One region of the Ancylobacter sp. G4_0304 genome, then DNA from elsewhere that is predicted to be linked to it. Evidence: riboswitches for the same ligand, from Rfam matches in the RefSeq annotation. Region 1 holds a riboswitch; each other region holds the start of a gene.
The links. Region 1 has a riboswitch for thiamine pyrophosphate ahead of thiC (phosphomethylpyrimidine synthase ThiC). Riboswitches for the same ligand answer to the same signal wherever they lie in the genome.

Region 1 (7,912 bases):
CTCGGCCCGATCGCCAAGGATTTCGGCATCGCCGACGTTCCCGTCAGCCTGATCGGCATCACCCTGCCGGCCCTGACCTTCGCCGCCGCGATCGACCGCGTGCTGAACGGCCTGACCCGTCCGTTCTTCGGCTGGGTGTCGGACAAGATCGGCCGCGAGAACACCATGTTCGTGGCGTTCGCGATCGAGGGCGTCGGCATCTATGCGCTGAGCGTGCTCGGCCAGAACCCGGTGCTGTTCGTGATCCTCACCGGCCTCGTGTTCTTCGCCTGGGGTGAGATCTACAGCCTGTTCCCCGCCATGTGCGGCGACGCCTTCGGCTCGAAGTTCGCCACCACCAATGCCGGCCTGCTCTACACCGCCAAGGGCACCGCCGCGATCATCGTGCCGTTCACCAGCATCATCACCACGGTGACGGGAAGCTGGCATGCGGTGTTCGTCTCGGCCGCCGCGCTTAACATCATCGCCGCCGTCATGGCGCTGGTGATCCTGAAGCCGCTGGCCTCGGCCCATAGCCGCCGCGCCGCGGCCGCCAACAGCGCCGCCAAGGTGGTTGCCGCCGAGTAATCCGCCCTCAACTTTCCGGGCCTTTTTGAAGGGCGCGTCTTCGGACGCGCCCTTTTTCGTTTGCGCCTGTGGCAGGGCGCCGCAGCTTCGGCAGTTGTGGCAGCGTAATTCCGCCGCACTCCAGTCCGGATCGAGGGTCGACGAAAGTCGTGCCTGATCGCGAGGCGTAATCGATCCATGGCAACCGTCGACGATTCTTCCTCAGCGTTGCTGATTTTGAATGGTCATAAACAGCGTTATAATCAAGAGACGTCGGGCCTATTCGTTGGTCTAATATTTATTTAGTCTTCCTAATATCAAGATTATCCAAATTGAATTCTGTCACATTCCCGAAATGCAAAGAGTCCGCAAAAGGCGATTGGCATACATAATATTGTCTATTATGATCCCCAACATGCGGATCGGATCCCTCAACCTTGCGTCAGTCGCCGCACAGCATGAGAGCGCTGGCGCCGGGCCGACGGGACCGCATCACTGACGAACACGATTCAAGCCGCGAAAGCGGCCGCTGCGGGCAGGCGTGGAGCCGCCCGCGGCCAACAATGCCAAGACGCCGCCGACCTCCGGCCAACGGGGGCGCGCGGCTGATAAAAACAAGCCGATCCGCGGCGATAAAATGAGTTTTGGAGAGGAGATACGCCTGTGAGCGCCTATTCGCAGACGCCGGCGGCCGTGGGGCCCGGCAAGGATTTTTCGGAAAGCCGTCGCTGGATTCAGCTCGCCGTCGGTGTGGTGTGTATGGTGGCTACGGCCAACATCCAGTACGCCTGGACGCTGTTCGTGCCGGAAATTCAGCAGACGTTCGGCTGGGAGCGCGCTTCGATCCAGATCGCCTTCACGATCTTCGTGCTGGTGCAGACCTGGCTCGCCCCGATTGAAGGTTACTTCATCGATAAGCTCGGCCCCCGCTTCATGGTCGCCTTCGGCGCCGTGATGATCGGCACCGCCTGGGTGCTGAACTCGCAGGCCACCACGCTGTTCGCGTTCTATGTCGCGGCCGCGGTCGGCGGCGTCGGCGTCGGCTGTATCTACGCGACCTGTATCAACAACGCCCTGAAGTGGTTCCCCGATCGCCGCGGCCTCGCCGTCGGTCTGACCGCGGGCGGCTATGGCGCCGGTTCGGCCGCGACCATCCTGCCGATCGCCGCCATGATCGAGTCCTCGGGCTTCCAGGAGACCTTCTTCTTCTTCGGTCTGCTCCAGGGCGGCCTGGCCTTCCTCGCGGCGTGGTTCCTGCGCTCGCCGAAGGCCGGCGAAGTGAAGCCCTCCGACAAGCTGTCGCAGACCCGCCGCGACTACACGCTGAAGGAAGCGCTGAACACCCGCCTGTTCTGGCTGATGCTCCTCATGTTCACCTGCGTCGTCACCGGCGGCATGATGGCGGTTGCCCAGCTCGGCGTCATCGCGCAGGACCTCGGCGTGAAGGAATTCCAGGTCAACCTGTACTTCTTCACCATGGCCGCCCTGCCGCTCGCCCTGATGCTCGACCGCGTCATGAACGGCATCTCGCGTCCGCTGTTCGGCTGGATCTCGGACCATATCGGCCGTGAGAAGACCATGGTCATCGCCTTCTCGCTCGAAGGCATGGGCATCATCGCTCTGGGCTATTTCGGTCACAATCCCTGGGCGTTCCTCATCCTCTCGGGCGTCGTGTTCCTGGCCTGGGGTGAAGTCTACTCGCTGTTCTCGGCGCTGGCGGGCGATGCCTTCGGCACCAAGCACATCGGCAAGATCTACGGCGTCCTCTACACCGCCAAGGGCATCGGCGCGCTGTTCGTTCCGGTCGGCAACCTGCTGATGGAAGCGACCGGCACCTGGTCGACCGTGCTCTACACCGTCGCTGGCATGGACCTGTTCGCAGCCTTCCTCGCGATCACCGTCCTGCCCGGCACGCTGAAGCGGCATGTCGCAAAGTCGGTCATCCCATCGACGCCCGGCGCCGCGGGGGAGAAGACGGTGGCTTCGGCCCACGCCTGATCCGAGTGAGACCTGAATAACGGGGCGGGCTTCCTTCGGGGAGCCCGCCTTTTGTTTTGGGCAGGGCCGTCGGCCATATCAGAGGCGTGCGCTCAAGCCACCCTCATCTCGGGCTCAAGCCGCGCTCATGTCGCGCGCAAGCTGGGCCAGGTACAGCACCTGCGCGCTGGCGGCCGGCCCCACCTCCGCGAGTTCGGCGGCGCCGAACCAGCGGGTCTCCAGCGCATCGTCCGCCGCCTCGCCCTCGCCGGTGCGCCAGCGGCACAGCACCGCGATCATCGCGAAATGATGGGCGAGCCGTCCGTCGCCACCGTGCTCGATGAAGTCCAGCACGGTGATGAGGCGCGGCGCGTCGGCCGCGATGCCGGTCTCCTCGTGAAGCTCGCGCAGGGCGGCGTCGAGATGGCTCTCGCCCATTTCCATGCGTCCGCCGGGAAAGCCCCACAGGCCCTGGTCCGGCGGATTGGCCCGGCGCACCAGCATCACCTCCTCGCCCCGCAGCACCACGGCGAGGACGGCGGGAACCGGGCGGGCAACCGGGCGGCTCGGGGCGGTGCTCATCGGGGTATCCGCGCTCACTTCACGAGGGAGGGCAGGGCGTCGAGGAAGAATTCCCGCTGCTTCAGCCCCATGCCGTCCTCATAAGGCTCGGTGCCGACATAGAGGCGGGCGAACACGATGCGCCGTCCGTCCTTCTCGCCCCAGCCGACGAACCAGCCGATCGGGCGGTTCCTGTCGGCCTGCCCGTCCGGTCCGTACAGCCAGGTGCTGCCGGTCTTGCCGTGCACGCTCCAGCCGTCGGCGGCGGTGAAGGCGGGGATGATGGCGCGGGTCTTGTCCTGCGCCTGGAACGAGACCGGCAGCGCGTCGGACAGCAGGCGCCGCAGGAAGCCGGCCTGTTCCTCGGGCGTAATGGCGAGCGAGGAGCCGAGCCAGCTGCGCGTCAGGCCATTGTTCTTTCCGGGGTCGCCGGCCACGTCCTTGTTGCCGTAGTCGAGGCGCGCGACATAGGCGGCGAAGCGCTCCATCCCGAGCAGCCGGGTGATCTCGCGCGAGTACCACACCACCGAATCGGCTTCCCAGATGGTGGGGTCGACGGTTTTGCGCACCCGCTCGGGCGCGTCATATTCGCTCTTATAGGGCCAGGCCGGCGTGGTGGCGTCCTTCAGGATCCCGGCATCGAAGCCGATCACCGCGAGCGGCACCTTGAAGGTGGACGCCGGCGCAAAGGCGCGGTCGCAGGTGCCGCTGCGATGCAGGGGCTCGCCGGAGGTGGCGTCGAGAATCAGCGTGCATTCGAGCGGGGTCGCGGCGGTTGCCTCGGCGGTCAGCGGCTGCAGGGCCTGCTGCGCCTGGGCAAGGCCGGGCGCAAGCCAGAGCGCGCCGGCCAGGGCCAGCGCCGGAAACGTCTTCAATGGCAGGTCGGGGGTCATGGGCGGCCTTCTCGTTACGGTGCGTCCGCCAAGTGCACCGGCATTGGGTCATTCGCGTGGCTCTCGCCGGGAGGAAACGCGGCGTGGCAAGGATATCCCCGCCACGCCGCGCCGTCATTGCGGCTGCGCGGCGGCCGGGGCGTAAAGCTGCCCGCCACCGGCACGGAAACGCTCCGCCATCTCGGTCATGCCAGCCTCGGCGGCTTGCGACTCCGCGGCCCGCGCGGCGTCGCGAATGTCCTGGCTGATCTTCATCGAGCAGAATTTCGGGCCGCACATCGAGCAGAAATGCGCCAGCTTGTGCGCCTCTTTCGGCAGGGTCTCGTCGTGGAAGGCGCGGGCGGTCTCGGGGTCGAGGCCGAGGTTGAACTGGTCCTCCCAGCGGAACTCGAAGCGCGCCCGCGACAGCGCGTCGTCCCAGGCCCGCGCCAGCGGGTGGCCCTTGGCGAGGTCGGCGGCATGGGCGGCGATCTTGTAGGTGATGACGCCGGTCTTCACGTCGTCGCGGTTGGGCAGGCCGAGATGCTCCTTCGGCGTGACGTAGCAGAGCATCGCCGTGCCGAACCACCCGATCATCGCCGCGCCGATGCCGGAGGTGATGTGGTCGTAGCCCGGCGCGATATCGGTGGTCAGCGGCCCGAGCGTGTAGAACGGGGCCTCGCCGCACGCGCTCAGCTGCTTGTCCATATTGGCCTTGATCTTGTGCATCGGCACATGGCCGGGGCCCTCGATGATCACCTGGCAGTCATGGGCCCACGCGATCTTCGTCAATTCGCCCAGCGTCTCCAGCTCGGCGAACTGCGCGGCGTCGTTGGCATCGGCGATCGAGCCGGGGCGCAGCCCGTCCCCGAGCGAGAAGGTGACGTCATAGGCGCGCATGATCTCGCAGATCTCGGCGAAGCGCTCATAGAGGAAGCTCTCGCGGTGATGGGCGAGGCACCACTTGGCCATGATCGAGCCGCCGCGCGAGACGATGCCGGTGACGCGCCGGGCGGTGAGCGGCACATAGGGCAGGCGAACCCCGGCATGGATGGTGAAATAGTCCACGCCCTGCTCGGCCTGCTCGATCAGCGTGTCGCGGAACACCTCCCAGGTCAGATCCTCCGCGACGCCGCCGACCTTCTCCAGCGCCTGATAGATCGGCACCGTGCCGATGGGGACGGGGGAGTTGCGCACGATCCAGTCGCGGATGTTGTGGATGTTGCGGCCGGTGGAGAGGTCCATCACCGTGTCGGCGCCCCAGCGGATCGCCCACACCATCTTGTCGACCTCGTCCGCCACCGAGGAGGTGACGGCGGAATTGCCGATATTGGCGTTGATCTTGACCAGGAAGTTGCGGCCGATCGCCATCGGCTCCAGTTCGCCATGGTTGATGTTGGCCGGGATCACCGCCCTCCCGCGCGCCACCTCGTCGCGCACGAATTCCGGCGTCACGATGTCGGGGATCGAGGCACCGAAATCCTCGCCGTCGCGGATGATCTCGCCCATGCGCGCGCGCAAGCCGTTTTCGCGTATCGCGACATATTCCATCTCGGGCGTGATGATGCCGGCGCGGGCATAGGCCATCTGCGTCACGCCCGCGCCGGCCTTCGCCCGCAGCGGGCGGTGGCGGATCGGGAACGGGGTGACAAGCTTGTCCGCCGGCACATGCCCGTTATCTTCCGGCCGCACCTCCCGCCCGTCATAGGCCTCGACATCGCCGCGCGCGCTCACCCATGCCGCGCGGGGGCGGGCGAGGCCGGCATTGATGTCGATGGTGGCGTCCGGGTCGGTGTAGGGGCCGGAGGCGTCATAGACGGCGAGGTTCGGCTCATTGGCGGAAGGGTGCAGCAGGATTTCGCGGAACGGCACGCGAAAGCCGCGCTCGGGGCACTCGGCATAGAGGCGGCGCGAGCCGGGGATCGGCCCGGTGGCAACGCCGGGCGAGGTGTGTTCTGTGGTCGGCTTGGACGGCATATGGATCTCCTGAAACCATGGGTTACGGAGATCCGGGCGTTGTGACGCTGGGGGGAGAGGGCGGCATGGTCGCCCCTTGCGGGCTCCATGCGCCTTCTGGTTCCGATCCCTTCGCCGGCATGACCCGGATCAGGTTCGAAGGGTCATCGCGGCGGCCCGCCTTGCGGCAGGCCCGTCGATCTCTCAGCCCCTTCTCGGGGCTCCCCTTGGAACGGGGCGACTATACGACGAAAGTCGCGCGACCTGTCAATCCGCCTCCGGCGCCGCTCCCCCCGCGCCGCGTTTCCTGTAGATTGCTGATTCGAAAAAGCCCGTGATTTTCAGCTCGATCGAACCGGGGATGCGATGCGCAAAAGTCTGATGACGCGGCTGGCGGCCGCCGCCTTTTCCACCACCCTCGCCATCTCCGCCTCCGCGCTGCTGCCGGTTCCCGCCGCCGCGCAGGGCGTGGCGCTCACCAGCTGCGGCAATAGCGGGCAGGGCTTTGCCCAATGGCTGGAGCTGTTCAAGCAGCAGGCGGTAGCGCAGGGCGTCTCCCCGCGTGCGGTGTCGGCGGCGCTGGGTGGCATCACCTATGACGCCAATGTCGTTGGGGCGGACCGCGGCCAGAAGGTGTTCGGGCAGAGCTTCTTCGAGTTCTCCGACCGCATGGTCGCCAATTACCGCATCCAGCAGGGTCGCCAGCTCATCCAGAAGAACAAGGCGCTGTTCGACCATATCGAGCAGCAATTCGGCGTGCCCGGCGCGGTGCTGGTGGCGTTCTGGGGGCTGGAGACCGATTTCGGCGCCTTCATGGGCGACAAGCAGACCATCCGCTCGGTGGCCTCGCTGGCCTGGGATTGCCGCCGCGCCGAGATGTTCCGCACCCAGCTCATGGCGATCCTGCGCATCGTCGAGCGCGGCGATCTCACCCCGCAGGCCATGCGCGGGCCCTGGGCCGGCGAACTCGGCCAGTTCCAGTTCCTGCCGGACCATTACCTGAATTACGGCGTCGATTTCGACGGCGACGGCCGGGTGGACCTGATCCGCTCGACGCCGGACGCCCTGGCCTCGGCCGCTAACTACATCAAGGCGCTGGGCTGGCAGCGCGGCCAGCCCTGGCTGGAAGAGGTGCGGGTGCCGTCGAACCTGCCGTGGCAGCAGGCCGATTTGTCGATCAAGCTGCCGCGCGGGCAATGGGCGGCAATGGGCGTGGTGCGCGCGGATGGGCGTCCGCTGCCCAACGACCAGCTTCCCGCCTCGGTGCTGCTGCCCATGGGCCGGAACGGCCCGGCCTTCCTCGTCTATCCGAATTTCGACGTGTTCACCGAGTGGAACAACTCGCTGGTCTATGCCACCTCGGCCGCCTATCTCGCCGCGCGGGTGGCGGGCGCGGGCCCGTTCAATCGCGGGCAGGGCAAGGCGATCCCCGTGCTGTCGCAGGCGCAGGTGGTGGAACTGCAGCGCCTGCTCAACGCGCGCGGCCACCATGTCGGGCGGGTCGACGGCATTACCGGCGCGGCGACGCGGCAGGCGGTGAAGGTGGAGCAGATGCGGCTTGGCCTGCCGGCCGATTCCTATCCCACGCCCGATCTTCTCGCGGCGCTGCGCGCCGGGCGGTAGGCGTCACAGCACCGGCAGGATCAAAGCACCGGCAGGATCACAGCACCGGGATTCCGGCCTGCTTGGCCTTCACCTCGGGCTCGACATGGATGTTGACGAGGATGTCGGAGACCTCGGCCTCCAGCGCATCCTCGATCCGGTCGCAGATGGCGTGCGCCTCGCTCACCTTCATGTCGCCGGGGACCACGAGGTGGAAGTCCACGAAGGTCATCCGCCCGGCCTGACGGGTGCGCACGTCATGCGCCTCGATGGCGCCGGTGGCCTCCTGTGCGATCCGGGCGCGGATCAGCGCCAGCGTGTCGGACGGCACCGCCTGGTCCATCAGCCCGCCGACGCTTTCCTTCAGCACGCCCCAGCCCGACCACAGGATGTTGAGC
Region 2 (7,912 bases), on a different contig from region 1:
TGATGAGCTGAGAGTGGAATGATCGCCTCTGTGTCTTCTGGCCAATAGGTCGGACGGCGCATCTGGGCCATAAGGCCATCCCCGGCGAGCTGCGCCGGCGCCACAAGCCTTCGGTCTGCTCATGTCCTCTACTTCCGCCGCGCCTGAGAATCCCCATCCCGGCATGAGATTCCGGGAGTTCGTCGTGTTCATCGCCGCGATGATGGCGACCAATGCCATCGCCATCGATTCCATGCTGCCCGCGCTTCCCGAAATCGGGCACGCGCTCGCCATCGACACGGCGAACCACACCCAGCTCGTGATCACGGCCTATCTGCTGGGTTTCGGCGCGGCGCAGATCGTCTATGGCAGCCTGGCCGACCGCTTCGGCCGGCGCCGCGTGCTGATGGTGGGACTGGCGATTTACACCCTCGCCTCGATCGGCGCGATCTTCGCCGGCAGCTTCGAGGTGATGATGGCCGCGCGGGTGTTGCAGGGCGTCGGCTCGGCCGCGACGCGTATCCTCGCGGTCGCCATCGTGCGCGACTGCTATTCCGGCCGGCAGATGGCCCGCGTCATGTCGCTGGCCTTTATCGTGTTCCTCGCGGTGCCGATCGTGGCGCCGTCCATCGGCCAGCTCATCGTGCTGTTCGCGCCGTGGCGCGGCATCTTCGTCATGCTGTGCCTGTTCGGCGCGGTGCTGATGGGGTGGACCTGGCTGCGCCTGCCGGAAACCCTGCACCCCGAGGACCGCACCCCGATCTCGATCGCTGGCATTTCCCACGCCTTCGGGCTGGTGCTCGGCAGCCGGATCACGGTCGGCTACATGCTGGCCATGACCATGGTGATGGGCGGCCTGTTCGGCTTCATCAATTCCTCGCAGCAGATCTTCGCCGATGCCTTCGACGCGGCGCATCTGTTCACCATCGTGTTCGCGCTGATCGCGGTGTTCATGGCGCTGTCCTCGCTGCTCAACGCCCGCATCGTCGGGCGGATCGGCATGCGGCGCGTGTCCCATGCCGCGCTGCTCGGCTATCTGGCGGTCACGCTGATCCATGCCGGTGTCGTCGCCTCGGGCGTCGAGAACATCTGGACCTTCTCGACGCTCCAGGCCGGGATGATGTTCTGCTTCGGGCTGATGGTGTCGAACTTCAACTCCATGGCGATGGAGCCGGTCGGCCATGTCGCGGGCACGGCCTCCTCGCTGCTCGGCTTCGTCAGCACCATCGGCGGCGCGCTGCTCGGCTTCCTGGTGGGCCAGCTTTTCGACGGGACGACGCTGCCGTTGACCTTCGGCTTCGCCGCCTTCGGCGTGATGGCGCTGGTGTTCGTGCTGTTCGCGGAGGGGCGGCTTTTCAGTTCGCACGGCGCGCCGGCCGGCCGGTCCTAGTTTCCGGCTCCCTCGTGCCGGCGCGGCTCAGGGCGTGCTGCTGGAGGCGAGCGAACGCGGCGCGCGCAAATCCTCCTCGGGCGGCAGCGTCCAGCCGCGCGACTGGGCAAAATCGAGAATCAGCGTGCCGAGGTCCGGCTCGTCGACCAGCAGCGCCGCCTCGTCCGGCGCGACCCACATATGTACCCGTTCGTGGCGCTCGGGCCATTCCGCGAGCTGGCGCTTGACCATCAGGGGATAGACCGTGACGCGCGCCAGCGCGAAATGGTTCTCTAGCCGCTTCCAGTACAGGTAGCGGCCGCAGGATTTGCGGCTGATCTCGCCGAGCACGCCGGCCTCCTGCCGCGCCTCGATCTGCGCCGATTTCCAGTCCTTGCGGTTCTTCATCGGCCAGCCTTTGGGAATCACCGCGCGATGGGTCTCGCGCGAACTCATCACCAGGATTTCCAGCCGGCCGTTCTCGGCTACGCGGAACGGCAGGGCCGCGACCTGTGTCAGTGGGCGGCCGGAGGCGGCTTTCCGTTTTTGTTGTTTTGCATTGGCCATGGCTGCTAAATCTAACCGGCCTTTCCGCGCACAGCGACTGTTTTCGCCCGTCCTTCCCGATTGGAAGCCTCGATGACGACCGAGTTGACGCTGCTGGCCTGGACGCTGGTCCTCGCCATCGTTCAGATATTGCTGCCGGCGATGTTACGCAATCGTGAGACGGGGCTTGATTACAATGCGAGCCCGCGTGACCGCGAGGGGCCGCCGGTCGGGGTGGTCACGGGGCGGCTGAAGCGCGCGCAGGCCAACCTGTTCGAGACGCTGCCGCTGTTCGCGAGCGCGGTGCTGATCGCCCATGTCGCCGGCCGCGACGGAGTGCTCACCCTGTGGGGTGCCGGGCTCTATTTCGGCGCGCGTGTGGTCTATGTGCCGCTTTATGCGTTCGGCGTACCCTATCTGCGTTCACTGGTGTGGTGCGTCGCCATGCTGGGCCTCGTCCTCATTCTCGCCGCGCTGCTGTTGCCGGCCTGACCTTCCCGGTGCCTTCATGTCCGTTGATTTCAGCTCGTTCGATTTCCTCGTCGTCCCTGGCCGCGAGAATGCGCCCGCCGCGCATTGGCAGTCGCACTGGCTGGGCGCTTTCGCCAACTCCTCGCGGCTGATCCAGGCCGACTGGTCGCGCCCGGAGGTGGGCGCGTGGACCGGGCGGCTCGATGCGGCGGTGGAGGCGGCGCCGCGCCGCGTGGTGCTGATCGGCCATTCGGTCGGGGTCGCGACCATCGTGCGCTGGACCGCGAGCGCGCCGGCCGCGCGGGTCGCCAAGGTGGCGGGCGCGTTCCTCGCCGCGCCGACCAATGTCGAGGACCCCGATCCCTCGTTCGATCTGGTGCGCAATTTCGCGCCGATGCCGCTGGCGACGCTGCCTTATCCGGCGCTGGTGGTGGCGAGCCGGGACGATCCGCGCGTGACCATGCCCCGCGCGCGCGAATTCGCGCAGGCCTGGGGCGCGGATATCGCCGATATCGGCGAGGCCGGGCATATCGGCAGCGCTGCCGGTCTCGGCATGTGGCCGGCGGGCCTGCTGCTGCTGGGCGGCCTGCTGGCGCGGATCTGACGAAACGCCTCAGTGATGCCCGCTGAGCATCTCGGCGATGGCGCGTGCCACCTGCTTGGTCACGCGGCGCCGGTACTTGCGGTGGACGAGCTGGCCATTGTGGTAGATGTCCTGTTCCACATAGAGGTTCTCGCCATCCCAGTGCAGCACGTTGTCGGACTCGGTGGTTTCGATCACACCGATCTCCCGGATCAACTGACCTTCGAGGGTCGAAGCGGGCATGGTCTTTCCTCCTGGAGCGGGCCTGGCACTCGCCGCGGCGTGGGGGCCTCTGATGTGGACCCTTCGCCGTCGCGGCCGTGTCACAACATAGCTCGGGACGCGCCGAACGCCATCACCCTTCGCGGGCCGCCGCGCTGCTTTCCTCAGGCTCGATGTCGCCGTGCCGCTGGAGCATCAGCGCCACCAGCCAGCAGGCGAGCGCCCACGCTCCGCCCAGGCACCAGCCGGCCAGCACGTCGGTGGGCCAGTGCACGCCGAGATAGACCCGGCTGATGCCGATCAGCAGCGTCAGCGTCACCGCGACCGTCAGCGCATAGGCCTTGATCCGCCGCTTGTGCTCGGTGCGCACGATCAGGACGCCGAGGGTGAGATAGGTCAGCGCCGCGCCCATCGCATGGCCGCTGGGAAAGCTCAGCGTGTGCACCTCGACGAGATGCGCCACGAGATCGGGCCGCGGGCGCTCGAAACCGAGCTTCAGCAGGGTGGACATCACGCCGCCACTGGCGGTGGCCAGCAGCACGAACAGCGCCGAGGCGCGCTTGCCGTCCATGAACAGGAAGCCGGTGACGATCAGCGTCACCAGAATCAGCACCGTGGTGCTCCCCAGCGCGGTGATGTCGAGCATCGCGATCTCCAGCCACGCCGGGCCGAGCGGGTCGGCGGTGTCGCCGGGCACCCGGAACGCCAGAAGCAGCGCCTCGTCGAAGCCATGGGTTTCGCCCTCGATCACCTCGTCGGCGAGCAGTGCGAACCCCAAAAGGCCCGCGGCGATGGCAATGAGCGCGTAGAGCACCCCGAGCTCGGCGAAAAAGCGCGGGCGGGGCGAAGGCGGGGTCGGCATGGCGTCTTCCTCGTACATTCCCTTGAGCGAGGGGAACCAAATCGGGGCATGCGGTGTTCCCGCTGGACCAATGCAACAGGAGGAAGGCATGCTTAGAGGTGGTCTGCTATGGCTTATCGGCATTCCGCTGCCGATCATCATCGTGCTGTGGCTGATGGGGTACCTGTAATTCGAATTTCTCCTGCCGTCGGCACTATGAAGGTGCCGGCGGTATGTACCAGTTTGGCGCACGGTAGGGGGAGCCGGTCGCCGGGGGCTCGAATATCGTGACGATGCACGTCGTCGGCAGCCATGATGTCGCGCTGGTCGCCCTGTCGATCCTGATCGCGATTGCCGCTTCCTATACCGCGCTCGATCTTGCGGCACGCATTCGGCCGGCGGCGCCTGCCACGCAGCGCGGCTGGCTGGCGGCGGGAGCCTTGGTGCTGGGCGGCGGCATCTGGTCGATGCATTTCATCGCGATGCTGGCGCTGCAGGGCGGCGTGGCGATCTCCTACGATCCGCTGCTGACGTTGTTGTCCTTCCTGATCGCGCTGGCCGCGACCGGTGCGGCCTTTCTCGTGGCCAGCCGGCCGGCGACCACGCGGCGGCTGGTGCTCCTGAGCGGCGTATTCATGGGGCTCGGCATCGTCGGCATGCACTACACCGGCATGAGTGCGATGCGCCTCGCCGGGCACCTCGAATATGACTACCTGTTCGTCGGCGGCGCCATCATCATCGCCATCGGCGCATCGATCGCCGCGCTGTGGCTGGCGTTCCGCCGCTATTCGGTGATTCAGCGTGTCATCGCGGCCATCGCGCTCGGGATCGGCATCGCCAGCATGCACTATGTCGCCATGATGGGCGTCAGCTTCGTGACCTCGGACGAAGCGATGTCGAGGCATCAGGCCGCCGGGATCGGCGTTTCCTATCTCGCGGTGCTGGTGACTGGCACCAGCTTCATCATTTTCGTCGCTGCCATCCTCGCCGCCATGTACGACCGCCGCTTCGTGCTGCTGGCCGAGCGCGAGGCCGCCATGTGGCGCGAGGACGAGGAGCGCTACCGCACGCTTTATCGCCGCACGCCGCTGCCGCTGCATTCGCTCGGCCCCGATGGGCGGATCGAGCAGGTGAGCGACAAGTGGCTCGACATGCTCGGCTATCAGCGCAACGAGGTCATCGGCCGCCCGCTCACCGACTTCATGACGCCGGAATCCGCCCGCCAGCGCAACGAGGAACACTGGCCGCGCCTCGTGGGCACCGGCGAGCTGCGCGAGGCCGAGTACAAGCTCATCACCAAGGACGGCCGCCAACTGGACTGCGTGCTCTCCGCCGTCGCCGAGCGCGACGCGGAAGGGCGCCTGACCAAGACGCTGTGCGGCCTCATTGACATCTCCGAGCGTCGGCAGGCCGAGGAGGCGCTGCGCCAGGCGCAGAAGCTGGAAGCGGTCGGCCAGCTCACCGGCGGCATCGCCCACGACTTCAACAATCTGCTGGCGGTGATCCTCGGCAATCTGGAACTCGCCAACAAGCGCGCGCCGGACGATCCGCGCCTGCGCCTCCTGCTGGGCAACACCATGCAGGCGGCGCAACGCGGCGCGGCGCTCACCCAGCGCATGCTCGCCTTCGCCCGCCGGCAGGACCTAAAGCCGCAGCCGGTCGACGTGCCCGAGCTGGTGCTCGGCATGGCGGAGCTGATGCGCCGTTCCATCGGCCCGAGCGTGAAGATCGAAACCCGGTTCCCGCTCGGCCTGCCGCGCGCGCGGGTCGACGCCAACCAGCTCGAACTGTCGCTGCTCAACCTCGCGGTGAACGCGCGCGACGCCATGCCCAATGGCGGCTCGATCGTGATCGCGGCGCGCGAGGAGGACATCGACGCCGCCCGCGCCGCGTTGGAGCCCGAGGGGCTGCCGGCCGGTCGCTATTTCTGCCTCACCGTTACCGATGACGGCATCGGCATGGACGAGGAAACGCTCTCGCACGCCACCGAGCCATTCTTCACCACCAAGGGCGTGGGCAAAGGCACCGGGCTCGGGCTCGCCATGGTCCACGGCCTCGCCGCGCAATCCGGCGGACGCCTGGTGCTGACCAGCCGCAAGGGCGAGGGGACGACGGCGGCGATCTACCTGCCGATTGCCGACGAGACCGCGAAGCCGCTTGTCGCGCCGCCGCCGGAGCACGTGGTGGTGGATTCCAGCGGCGCCCGCATCCTCGTGGTCGACGACGATCCGCTGGTGCTCTCGGCCACGGTGGCGATGCTGGAGGACCTGTCCTATGTCGTGACCGAGGCGTCCTCGGCGCAGCAGGCACTGAACCTGCTGGACGGCGGGGCGACGTTCGACGTGGTGCTGACCGACCAGGCGATGCCGGGCATGACCGGCGTTCAGCTCTACCTTGCCATCCGCAAACGCTGGCCGGAGCTGCCGGTCATCCTCGGCACCGGCTATGCCGAACTGCCCCCGGAAGCGGGGGCCGATCTCAAGCGGCTCGGCAAGCCGTTCAGCCGGGATGCGCTGGAACAGGCGATCTCCGTCGCCACCCGCGGCACCAACGAGAACGTGGTGCGCATGTCGACGCGCCAGGCCTAGCCGGTAGGGCCTCTGGCCGGGTTCCGGCGCGCGGCGCCGGGCCGGGAGGTGTTGCGAATATTCCCGGCACTCCCGTGACATCGGCCGTTCGAATGATTATATCAGACCCGTCCAGGGGAGCCTCGTCAGGAGGCTGAGAGGCCATCGGCGCGCGGGTTATGCGCGGCATGGCGACCCTTTGAACCTGATCCAGCTCGGACTGGCGGAGGGAGGGAGTGCATGACCCCGCATAACGATATCCATGGCGAAACGGCGACGGATGCGGCGCGCGCGACCGGCAACGCGATGCGGGTGCGCATCGTCGGCGCTGGCGTGGCGGGGTTGACCTGCGCCCACGCCTTCGCCCGGCGCGGCGCACGGGTGACGCTGGTGGACCGCAATGCGGGTTCCGGGCGCGGCTGCTCATGGTATGCGGGCGGCATGCTCGCGCCATGGTGCGAGCGCGAGAGCGCGGAGCCGATCATCGTCGAGCTGGGGCTGGAATCGCAGGACTATTGGCGCGAAGCGGTGCCGGACGTGCCGAACGAGGGCAGCCTCGTGCTGGCGCAGCCGCGCGACCTGCCCGACCTGCGGCGCTTCGCCCGCCGCACCGATCATTATGAATGGCTCGACGGCACCGCCATCGCCGCGCTGGAGCCCGATCTCGACGGGCGCTTCGACCAGGGCCTGTTCTTCGCCAGCGAATCGCATCTGGAACCGCGCAAGGCGCTCGCCGCGCTCACCCGTCGGCTGACCGACGAGTTCGGCGTCGAGATGAGATTCGAGGCGGAAGGTTTCACGCCGGAGGCGGACGACGCCGATATCGTGGTCGACTGCCGGGGCCTTTCCGCCCGCGACGAGCTCACTGACCTGCGCGGCGTGAAGGGCGAGATGCTGGTGCTCTATTCCACCGAGGTGTCGCTCAAGCGCCCGGTGCGCATGCTGCACCCGCGCATCCCGGTCTATATCGTGCCGCGCGGCGACGGGCATTTCATGATCGGCGCCACCTCGATCGAGAATGACGAGCGCGGCCGCGTCACCGGGCGCTCCATGCTGGAGCTGCTCGGGGCGGTCTACGCGCTGCACCCGGCCTTTGGCGAAGCGGAAATCGTGGAGATCGGCGCGGATGTCCGCCCGGCCTTCCCCGACAATCTGCCGCGCCTGCGCCGGCGGGGAAAGACCATTTACGTCAACGGCCTGTATCGCCACGGCTTCCTCGCCGCCCCTGCGCTGGCGCGCCGCGCGGCGGAACTGGCTTTTGACGGGACGCATTTCCCGGAGGTGATGGATGAAGATCGTCGTGAATGGTGAGGCGGCCGAGACCCGCTCGGCCA
Region 3 (7,912 bases), on a different contig from region 1:
CCGTTACGTCGAGTGTGGTAACAAGGCGTGGCGTGCCGGCGGGCTGATTTGCCCAATCCCCGCCGCGCCGGCCAAACGAACCGAATGCAAGGACCTGTCATGCGCGCCGTGCTGCTTTCCCTCCCCCTCGCTTTGCTCGCCGTCCCCGCCTTCGCGCAGGGCATGCCGAACTCGCTGAACATGACCTGCTCGGCCGCCCGGGCCATGGTCCAGCAGCAGGGCTCGGCGGTCATCGCCACCGGCCCGTACGAGTATCAGCGCTATGTCGTCGATCAGCGCTATTGCGACTATGGCGAGACCACCTATCCGGCCTGGGTGCAAACGCAGGACCAGTCGCAGTGTTACATCGGCATGCAGTGCAAGCAGCCCATGCACAGCGACCGCTGAGCATCGCACGCCATGAAAAAGACCGGCCCGGACGTTCCGGGCCGGCCTGAGGCGCCTCGCGGCGCGGCGGAGAAGCGGGACGCTCGCCGGCGACGCGTTCAGTGCGCCAGCAGCAGCGGCACGGTCATGCGGTCGAGCATGTCGCGCGTCACGCCGCCCAGCACGAATTCCCGCAGCCGCGAATGGCCGTAGCCGCCCATCACCACGAGGTCGATGTCGCGCGCCGCCACTTCCTTCAGCAGCACGTCGACAATGCCCTCGTCGCCGGTCGGCACCAGCCGGCGCAGTTCCACGTTCTTGTCGTGGCGCGACAGATGGCGGGCGAGGTCGGCGCCCGGCAGCGCGTTCGGCTTGGAGCGGCCGGTCTCGACCACCACGGCTTCGATAAAATCGGCATGTTCGAGGAACGGGCGCGACTCGGCCACCGCGCGCGCGGAGGCGCGACCGCCGTCCCATGCCACCATGATGCGCTTCGCCGAGAACGGCTTGGACTGGCTGCGGGGCACCAGAAGCAGCGGCCGGCCGGAATCGAACAGCACCGCCTCGGCGATCACTTCCTCGGAGCCGAGATTTTCCGGGTCGGCCTGGCTGACGATGGCGAGGTCGTAGAGCCGCGCCATGATGGCGATCTGCTCCGCCGCGCCGCCCGGCGTGCCGTCGATGGTGCGCACCTCGCCGGTGATCTCCAGCGAGCGCGTGGCCTCGCCGAATCGCGCGACCGCCTGATCCGCCAGTCGCTTGCCCTCGGCGCGCTGCGCCTCGATGAAATCGGTCGAGAACGCCTCGGTATAGACCGGAGGAACGTCGATCTCATAGCTCACCGCGACGCCGGTGAGATGGGCCCCCAGCCGCGCCGCAGCGGACACCGCATAGTCCACCGTATTGTCCGGCCCCTCGCCGCTGCGCAGGCTGACGAGAATGTCCTTGATCATATGCACTCCTCCCGCTCTTGCTTTCCTGAGCTTATGCACCCGTTCACATGTCGCGGCATTGACGCGCGTCAATGGAGTTACCTTGCGTCACCCACAAATCTCGCATGACACTCTACCATGACACCATGCCGGCCGGTCGCACTGAAACGGTACGCCCTCTATAAGAGCACAGCTTTGCCGGAACCCAAGTCGCTGGAAGCCTACCCCATGAATGCCACACGATCCGGGACCGCCCCGCGCGCCCTGGCCGCCGTCGGCCGAACGCTCGCCGTCAGCCTCGCGCTGCTCGGCCTGTGGGAAGCGGTGGTGCGCTTTCTGGCGATCCCGGCCTATATCCTGCCGGGTCCGCTGCGCATCGGCGCGGCGATGTGGGACAATGCCGGGGTGCTGGTTCACAATGCCGGGATCACGCTCGGCGAGATGCTGCTCGGCCTGATCAGCGGCAGCGCGCTCGGCATGGGCTGCGCGCTGCTGATGGCCGGCTCCATGACGGCGCGGCGGGCGCTGCGCCCGGTGCTTCTGGTGGCGCAGGCGCTTCCGGTGTTCGCCATCGCCCCGCTTCTGGTGATCTGGTTCGGCTTCGGCCTCGCTTCCAAGATCGTGATGGCGAGCCTCATCATCTTCTTTCCAGTCGCTTCCGCCTTCCATGACGGCCTTGCCCGCACCGATCAGGGCCTGATCGACATCGCGCGGCTGCACGGCGCCGGCCCGCTCGCCACGCTGCGCCATATCCGCCTGCCGGCGGCGCTGCCGGCTTTGGCGTCCGGCCTGCGCGTCGCCACCGCCGCCGCGCCGATCGGGGCGATCGTCGGCGAATGGGTCGGGGCGTCGGCCGGGCTCGGCTATCTCATGATCTATTCCAATGCGCGGATGCAGACCGACATGGTGTTCGCCGCGCTCGCCATCCTGCTGGCGGTGGCGCTCGGCCTGTTCGCGATCGTCGACCGCGCCCTCACCCGCGCGCTGCCCTGGGCGCCGGAGACACTGACGCGGTGAACCCGCCGCTTCCCGCTTGGAACGAAACAGGAACTTTGCCATGATGAACCATGCCGATTCACCTCTCCAATGAAGATGCCCGCCGCATCTTCCTCGCCCGGCAGGGCCTGTCCGCGCCGCCCGGCCGCGCGCTTTCCAAGACGGCGCTGCTGGAGCTAATCCATGAGATCGGCTTCGTGCAGGTCGACAGCATCGCGACGGTGGAGCGGGCGCATCACCACATCCTGTTCGCGCGGGCGCAGGGCTACCGGCACGAGCAGCTGACGCGGCTGCTCGAAAAGGACCGCGCCCTGTTCGAGCATTGGACCCACGACGCCGCGATCATCCCCAGCGCCTTCTTCCGCTACTGGAAGCACCGCTTCGCCCGTGCCCGTAGCAGTCTGGCGGAACGCTGGCGCAGCTGGCACGAGAACGGCTTCGAAGCTTACGTCGACCACGTCCATGAACGCATCACCCGCGAAGGCCCGCTGATGGCGCGGCACTTCGAGGCGGAGAAGCGCCCGCCCGGCGGCTGGTGGAACTGGCACCCGGAGAAGACCGCGCTGGAATATCTCTGGCGCACCGGCGCGCTCTCCATTGCCGGGCGCGAGGGCTTCCAGAAGGTCTATGACCTGACCGAGCGCGTCATCCCCGCCGCCGACCGCGAAGGCGAGGTGCCGGAAGACGTCTTCATCGACTGGGCCTGCACCAGCGCGCTGGAGCGGCTCGGCTTCGCCACCCATGGCGAGATCGCCGCGTTCTGGGATCTGGTTTCGCCCGAGGAAGCGAGAGCCTGGGTCGCCGCCAATGCGGAGCGGCTGGAGCCGGTGATCATCGGCTGCGAGGACGGACGCACCCGCGCCAGCCATGCGCTCGCCGGCAGCCGCGCCGTGTTCGACGCCCTGCCCGCCGCCCCTTCGCGGCTCCGCGTGCTCTCGCCCTTCGACCCGCTGCTGCGCGACCGGGCGCGGGCGCAGCGCCTGTTCGGCTTCGACTACCGCATCGAGGTGTTCGTCCCGGCGGAGAAGCGCGTCTATGGCTATTACGTGTTCCCGATCCTCGAAGGCGACCGGATGGTCGGCCGCATCGACATGAAGGCCGAGCGCAAGGCCGGCGTGCTGGAGGTGAGGCGCCTGTGGCTGGAGCCGGGCGTGCGCGGCTCCGCCGGCCGCCTCGCGGCGCTCGACGCCGAGCTCACACGCCTTGCCCGTTTCACCGGCGTGGAAGGCGTGCGCTATCTGGAGGGCTGGCGCGGCGCGTGAATGCGCGCCCCCGCCCATTTGCCGTGGCATACCGAGCCTGCTAACCTTTGCCTGTCCGAGGGGTGTCCCGCGATTCAGCGATGGATCAAGGGGCTGAGATGGCATCCGCCAGACCCTTTGAACCTGATCCGGGTCATGCCGGCGAAGGGACGGAGCCAAGGCAGGGCCGCTCACGCGTTCATTGGAACCGGGCCGCCGCCGGAAGATCCCCCAAGCTCATGTGCCGGGTCTCCATTCTGGGAGGAGATCCATGTTGAAGAACACTTTCGCCGCCGCCGGCCTCGCCTGCGCGCTCGCCCTCGCCGCCGTGCCCGCACACGCTGCCGAGAAGCTGACCGTGCTGCTGGACTGGTATGTGAACCCCGACCACGCGCCGCTGATCGTCGCCAAGGAAAAGGGCCTGTTCGAGCAGCACGGGCTCGACGTGACGCTGGTGCCGCCGGCCGATCCCTCCGCCCCGCCGCGCCTTGTCGCCGCCGGGCAGGCCGAGATCGCGGTCAGCTATCAGCCGAGCCTCTACCAGTCGGTGGCCGAAGGCCTGCCGCTGGCGCGCGTCGGCACGCTGGTCTCGACCCCGCTCACCGCGCTGGTCGCGCTGAAGGACGGGCCGGTGAAGACGCTCGCCGATCTCAAGGGCAAGACCGTGGGCTTCTCGGTCGCTGGCTTCGAGGATGCGCTGCTCGGCACCATGCTGACCGACGCCGGGCTGAAGCCCTCCGATGTCACCATGATCAACGTCAACTTCGCCCTCACTCCGGCGCTGATGGCCGGCAAGGTGGATGCGGTGATCGGCGCCTATCGCAATTTCGAGCTCACCCAGATCAAGCTGGAAGGCAAGGAAGGCGTCGCTTTCTTCCCGGAAGAGCACGGCGTGCCGGTGTTCGACGAGCTGATCTACGTCGCGCACAAGGACAAGCTGAGAGATCCGCGGCTCAAGAAGTTCCTCGCCGCCGTCGAGGACGCGACCATCTACATCCTCAACCACCCGGACGAGGCGTGGGGCGTGTTCGTGAAGGCGAACCCGAAACTCGACGACGAGCTGAACCGCACCGCCTGGACCGACACGCTGCGCCGCTTCGCCCACGCCCCGGCGGCGCTGGACAGCGAGCGCTATGCCCGCTTCGCCGAGTTCATGAAAGAGCACAAGCTGATCGAGAAGGTCGAGCCGGTGTCGACCTACGCGCCGGTTCTGCCATAGGCGACCTTCGCGCGGCGCCTGAAGCATCGTCATCCCGGAACGGCCCGCTGGCCGCCTCCGGGATCAGGCCGCCGCCAGCCGCGCCGGTCCGTCCGCGTCGCGCTCCAGCCGGACATGACGCTGGTGCAGATCGATCAGCGTCGAGCGGTGGCCTATGGAGAGGATCGCGGCCTGCGGCAGCCGCCCGGCGATCAGCCGATACAGCGCCGCCTCGCCCGGCTCGTCGAGTGCCGAGGTCGCCTCGTCCAGCAGCAGCACGTCCGGCTTGATCAGCAGCGCCCGCGCCACCGCGAAGCGCTGCTGCTCGCCGCCCGACAGGATCGACGACCACAGGCCGCGCTCGTCGAGGCGACCCGCAAAGGCGCCGAGCCCCACCGCCTCCAGCACCTCGCGCAGCGCCTCGTCGGAATGCTCGACGCTCGCATCGGGATAGGCCAGCGCCCCGCGCAGCGAACCGACCGGCAGATAGGGCCGCTGCGGCAGGGTGAGCACGCGGGCGTCGGGCGCCAGCGCCATCTCGCCATGGCCATAGGGCCAGATGCCGGCCATGGCGCGCAGCAGCGTGCTCTTGCCGGAGCCCGAGGGCCCGGTCAGCAGCACCCGCTCGCCGCGATCGAGGCGCAGCCCGTCGGCGGTGACCAGCACGCGCCCGTCCGGCAGGCGCACCTCGAAGCCGTCGAGCCCGAGCATCGCGCCATCGCCGCCGGTCACGCGCCGGAAATCGATCCGCCGCGACTCGGCCTGTGTGGCCGCGACCGAAGTCTCGAAGCCGACCAGCCGGTCCACCACCGCCTTCCACTCCGCCAGCGAGGAATAGGCGGTGATGAAGAACGAGAACGAGCCCTGCACCTGACCGAAGGCCGAGGAGGTCTGCATGAGCTGGCCGAGCGTGATGCCGCCGGCGAAATAGGCCGGCGCTACGACCAGGAACGGAAACACGTTGGAAATCTGGCCATAGCCGGCGGTGAACCAGGTCAGCCGCTTCTGGGCGATCATGATGCCCCAGAAATTATGCACCACATGGGAGAACCGGGAGAGCAGCCGCGCCCGCTCGGTCGCCTCGCCGTCCATCAGCGCGATCTGTTCGCCATTTTCGCGCACGCGCACCAGATCGACGCGGTAATCCGCCTCGTAGCGCTGCTGGTTGTAGTTCAGCCCGACCAGCACCCGGCCGATGAGATGGGTCAGCCAGGTGCCGACCGCGGCATAGGCGAACGCCGCCCAGACCAGATAGCCGGGAATCCGCCAGTCGCCGCCGAACAGGCTGAAGCTGAAATCGCCCGAGAGCCCCCACAGGATCACCGCGAAGGAGGTCAGCGTCATCACCGCGTTGAGAAGCCCCATGAAAAGGCTGAGCGTCTGGGCGATATAGGCCTGCACGTCCTCGGCGATACGCTGGTCGGGGTTGTCGGCGGTGTCGCCCTTTAGCCGCATCAGGTAATGCGTCTTGTCCGCCAGCCAGCCGGAAAGATAGCGTTCCGTCATCCAGGTGCGCCAGCGTATTTCCAGCCATTGCCGCAGATAGAGCTGGTACACCGCGACGACGATCGCGCCCGCCGCATAGAGCATGAACAGCCAGAGCTGATGAGTGAAGGCGGCGAAGTCCTTCTCCTGGATCGCATTGTAGAACGCGTTGTTCCACTCATTGATCAGAACGATGGCGTAGACCCAGGCGACCTCCAGCCCGATCACCGCCGCCAGCAGCGCGCCGCCGCGCCATTTGTCCTCGCTGCGGAAATAGGGCGAGGAAAGACGCCAGAAATCGGCGAGCAGAGAGAGGACAGCACGCAAGCGGAACACTCCGGCCTCAAGGATGCACAAAGAAAAACGGCGCGCACGGGACGCGCCGTCTCAAACAGTCATTGAAAAGGATGCAGGCGGGAGAATGACGATCAAATTAATAATCGGAAAGCTTCGAGCGAATATTTGGCGACGGCACTTAGCTGCCGACGGAAAGGCCCTCGCTCAGGAGCGCGTGTCGCGCGCCGAGGCGAGCAGCGCGGCGCTGTCGCCCTCGAACATCGCCGGCTCCACCAGCACCCGCGCCGGCGCGTACGCCGCCATATGCAGCGACGCCTCGCTCGTCTCATCCCGCCGGTCGGCGTAAAAACCCGCGGCCCCAATGATCGCGATCGAGGACAGGGCGAGGAAAAGCTTGGCGATCATGAGCTTGTGCATGGCGTCTCTCCATCCCTCAAGGCCCGCCTCTGCGGCCGAACCTTGATATGGGGACATTACACCATGCACATGCGCCGCTCACGATACCAGAACGCACCGCTATGATTGCGTTCGTGCAATTTGAAAACGCCGTCAGCCTTTAGACTTGGCGGGAGTGGCAGCCGGCGACTTCTCCGGCGCGATCTTATGCGTGTGGAACATCCGGCCCCAGGGCTACCTGGATTCATGCAGCGTCTGCCAGAACGCTTTACGATCATCCTTGCTACGGCCACCGGCAGAGGCGGCGGTGATGCCGAACGTGGCGATCAGGGCGGCGGCTACGAGGACGCGGAACGCGGCTGGGCGCGCGAGATCAAGACGAGACATGGCGTTTCTCCTATCAGCGCCGTGTCGGATTGGAACGGCAGCGTTAAGAGAGAGCTATGTCGTCCGCGACTGGATCGTTACGGATGTTTTTGCAGCCCTGCCCACCGCCCCATGCACGGGCAGCGCGGCTCAAATGAAGCGCTTGCGGATGTTCTGGCTGATCATGTCCAGCAGCGAGACGGTGAGCACCACGATGATCAGGATCGCCGAGGCCTGCGAGTAGAGGAAGCCGCGCATGGTCTCGTTGAAGGTCATGCCGATGCCGCCGCCACCGACGATGCCGAGCACCGTGGCCGAGCGGACATTGGATTCGAAGCGGTACAGCGCATAGGAGATCCACAGCGGCATCACCTGCGGCAGCACGCCGTAGATGATTTCCTGCAGCCAGGTGCCTCCCGTGCCGCGAATACCCTCCACCGGCGCGGGGTCGATCGCCTCCACCGCCTCGGAGAACAGCTTGGCAACCACGCCGGTGGTGTGGATGAACAGCGCCAGCACGCCGGCGAACGGACCGAGGCCGACGGCGGCAATGAAGATCAGCGCGAACACCAGCTCGTTGATGGCGCGGCAGGCATCCATGACCCGGCGGATCGGGAACGCCACCCAGTGCGGCA

Region 2: linked by a shared signal. The riboswitch ahead of thiO (glycine oxidase ThiO) and the one ahead of thiC (phosphomethylpyrimidine synthase ThiC) in region 1 are both predicted to bind thiamine pyrophosphate.
Region 3: linked by a shared signal. The riboswitch ahead of VRZ77_RS13050 (ABC transporter substrate-binding protein) and the one ahead of thiC (phosphomethylpyrimidine synthase ThiC) in region 1 are both predicted to bind thiamine pyrophosphate.

What each region holds. Positions count from the first base shown of each region.
Region 1 is NZ_JAZDRM010000004.1:103,084-110,995, forward strand. It holds gene oxlT (oxalate/formate MFS antiporter) at 1-567, shown strand, start outside; gene oxlT (oxalate/formate MFS antiporter) at 1,306-2,544, shown strand; gene VRZ77_RS03770 (NUDIX hydrolase) at 2,659-3,105, opposite strand; gene blaOXA (class D beta-lactamase) at 3,120-3,977, opposite strand; gene thiC (phosphomethylpyrimidine synthase ThiC) at 4,092-5,933, opposite strand; TPP riboswitch at 6,022-6,150, opposite strand; gene VRZ77_RS03785 (lytic murein transglycosylase) at 6,279-7,535, shown strand; gene VRZ77_RS03790 (cation diffusion facilitator family transporter) at 7,573-7,912, opposite strand, start outside.
Region 2 is NZ_JAZDRM010000013.1:26,706-34,617, forward strand. It holds gene VRZ77_RS09435 (multidrug effflux MFS transporter) at 122-1,369, shown strand; gene VRZ77_RS09440 (NUDIX hydrolase) at 1,397-1,915, opposite strand; gene VRZ77_RS09445 (MAPEG family protein) at 1,988-2,386, shown strand; gene VRZ77_RS09450 (RBBP9/YdeN family alpha/beta hydrolase) at 2,403-2,969, shown strand; gene VRZ77_RS09455 (hypothetical protein) at 2,979-3,191, opposite strand; gene VRZ77_RS09460 (phosphatase PAP2 family protein) at 3,304-4,032, opposite strand; gene VRZ77_RS09465 (MHYT domain-containing protein) at 4,305-6,599, shown strand; TPP riboswitch at 6,703-6,827, shown strand; gene thiO (glycine oxidase ThiO) at 6,885-7,889, shown strand; gene thiS (sulfur carrier protein ThiS) at 7,867-7,912, shown strand, end outside.
Region 3 is NZ_JAZDRM010000020.1:63,136-71,047, forward strand. It holds gene VRZ77_RS13030 (hypothetical protein) at 100-387, shown strand; gene VRZ77_RS13035 (universal stress protein) at 486-1,319, opposite strand; gene VRZ77_RS13040 (ABC transporter permease) at 1,527-2,315, shown strand; gene VRZ77_RS13045 (winged helix-turn-helix domain-containing protein) at 2,366-3,556, shown strand; TPP riboswitch at 3,605-3,723, shown strand; gene VRZ77_RS13050 (ABC transporter substrate-binding protein) at 3,807-4,754, shown strand; gene VRZ77_RS13055 (ABC transporter ATP-binding protein/permease) at 4,818-6,545, opposite strand; gene VRZ77_RS13060 (hypothetical protein) at 6,720-6,932, opposite strand; gene VRZ77_RS13065 (hypothetical protein) at 7,146-7,298, opposite strand; gene phnE (phosphonate ABC transporter, permease protein PhnE) at 7,428-7,912, opposite strand, start outside.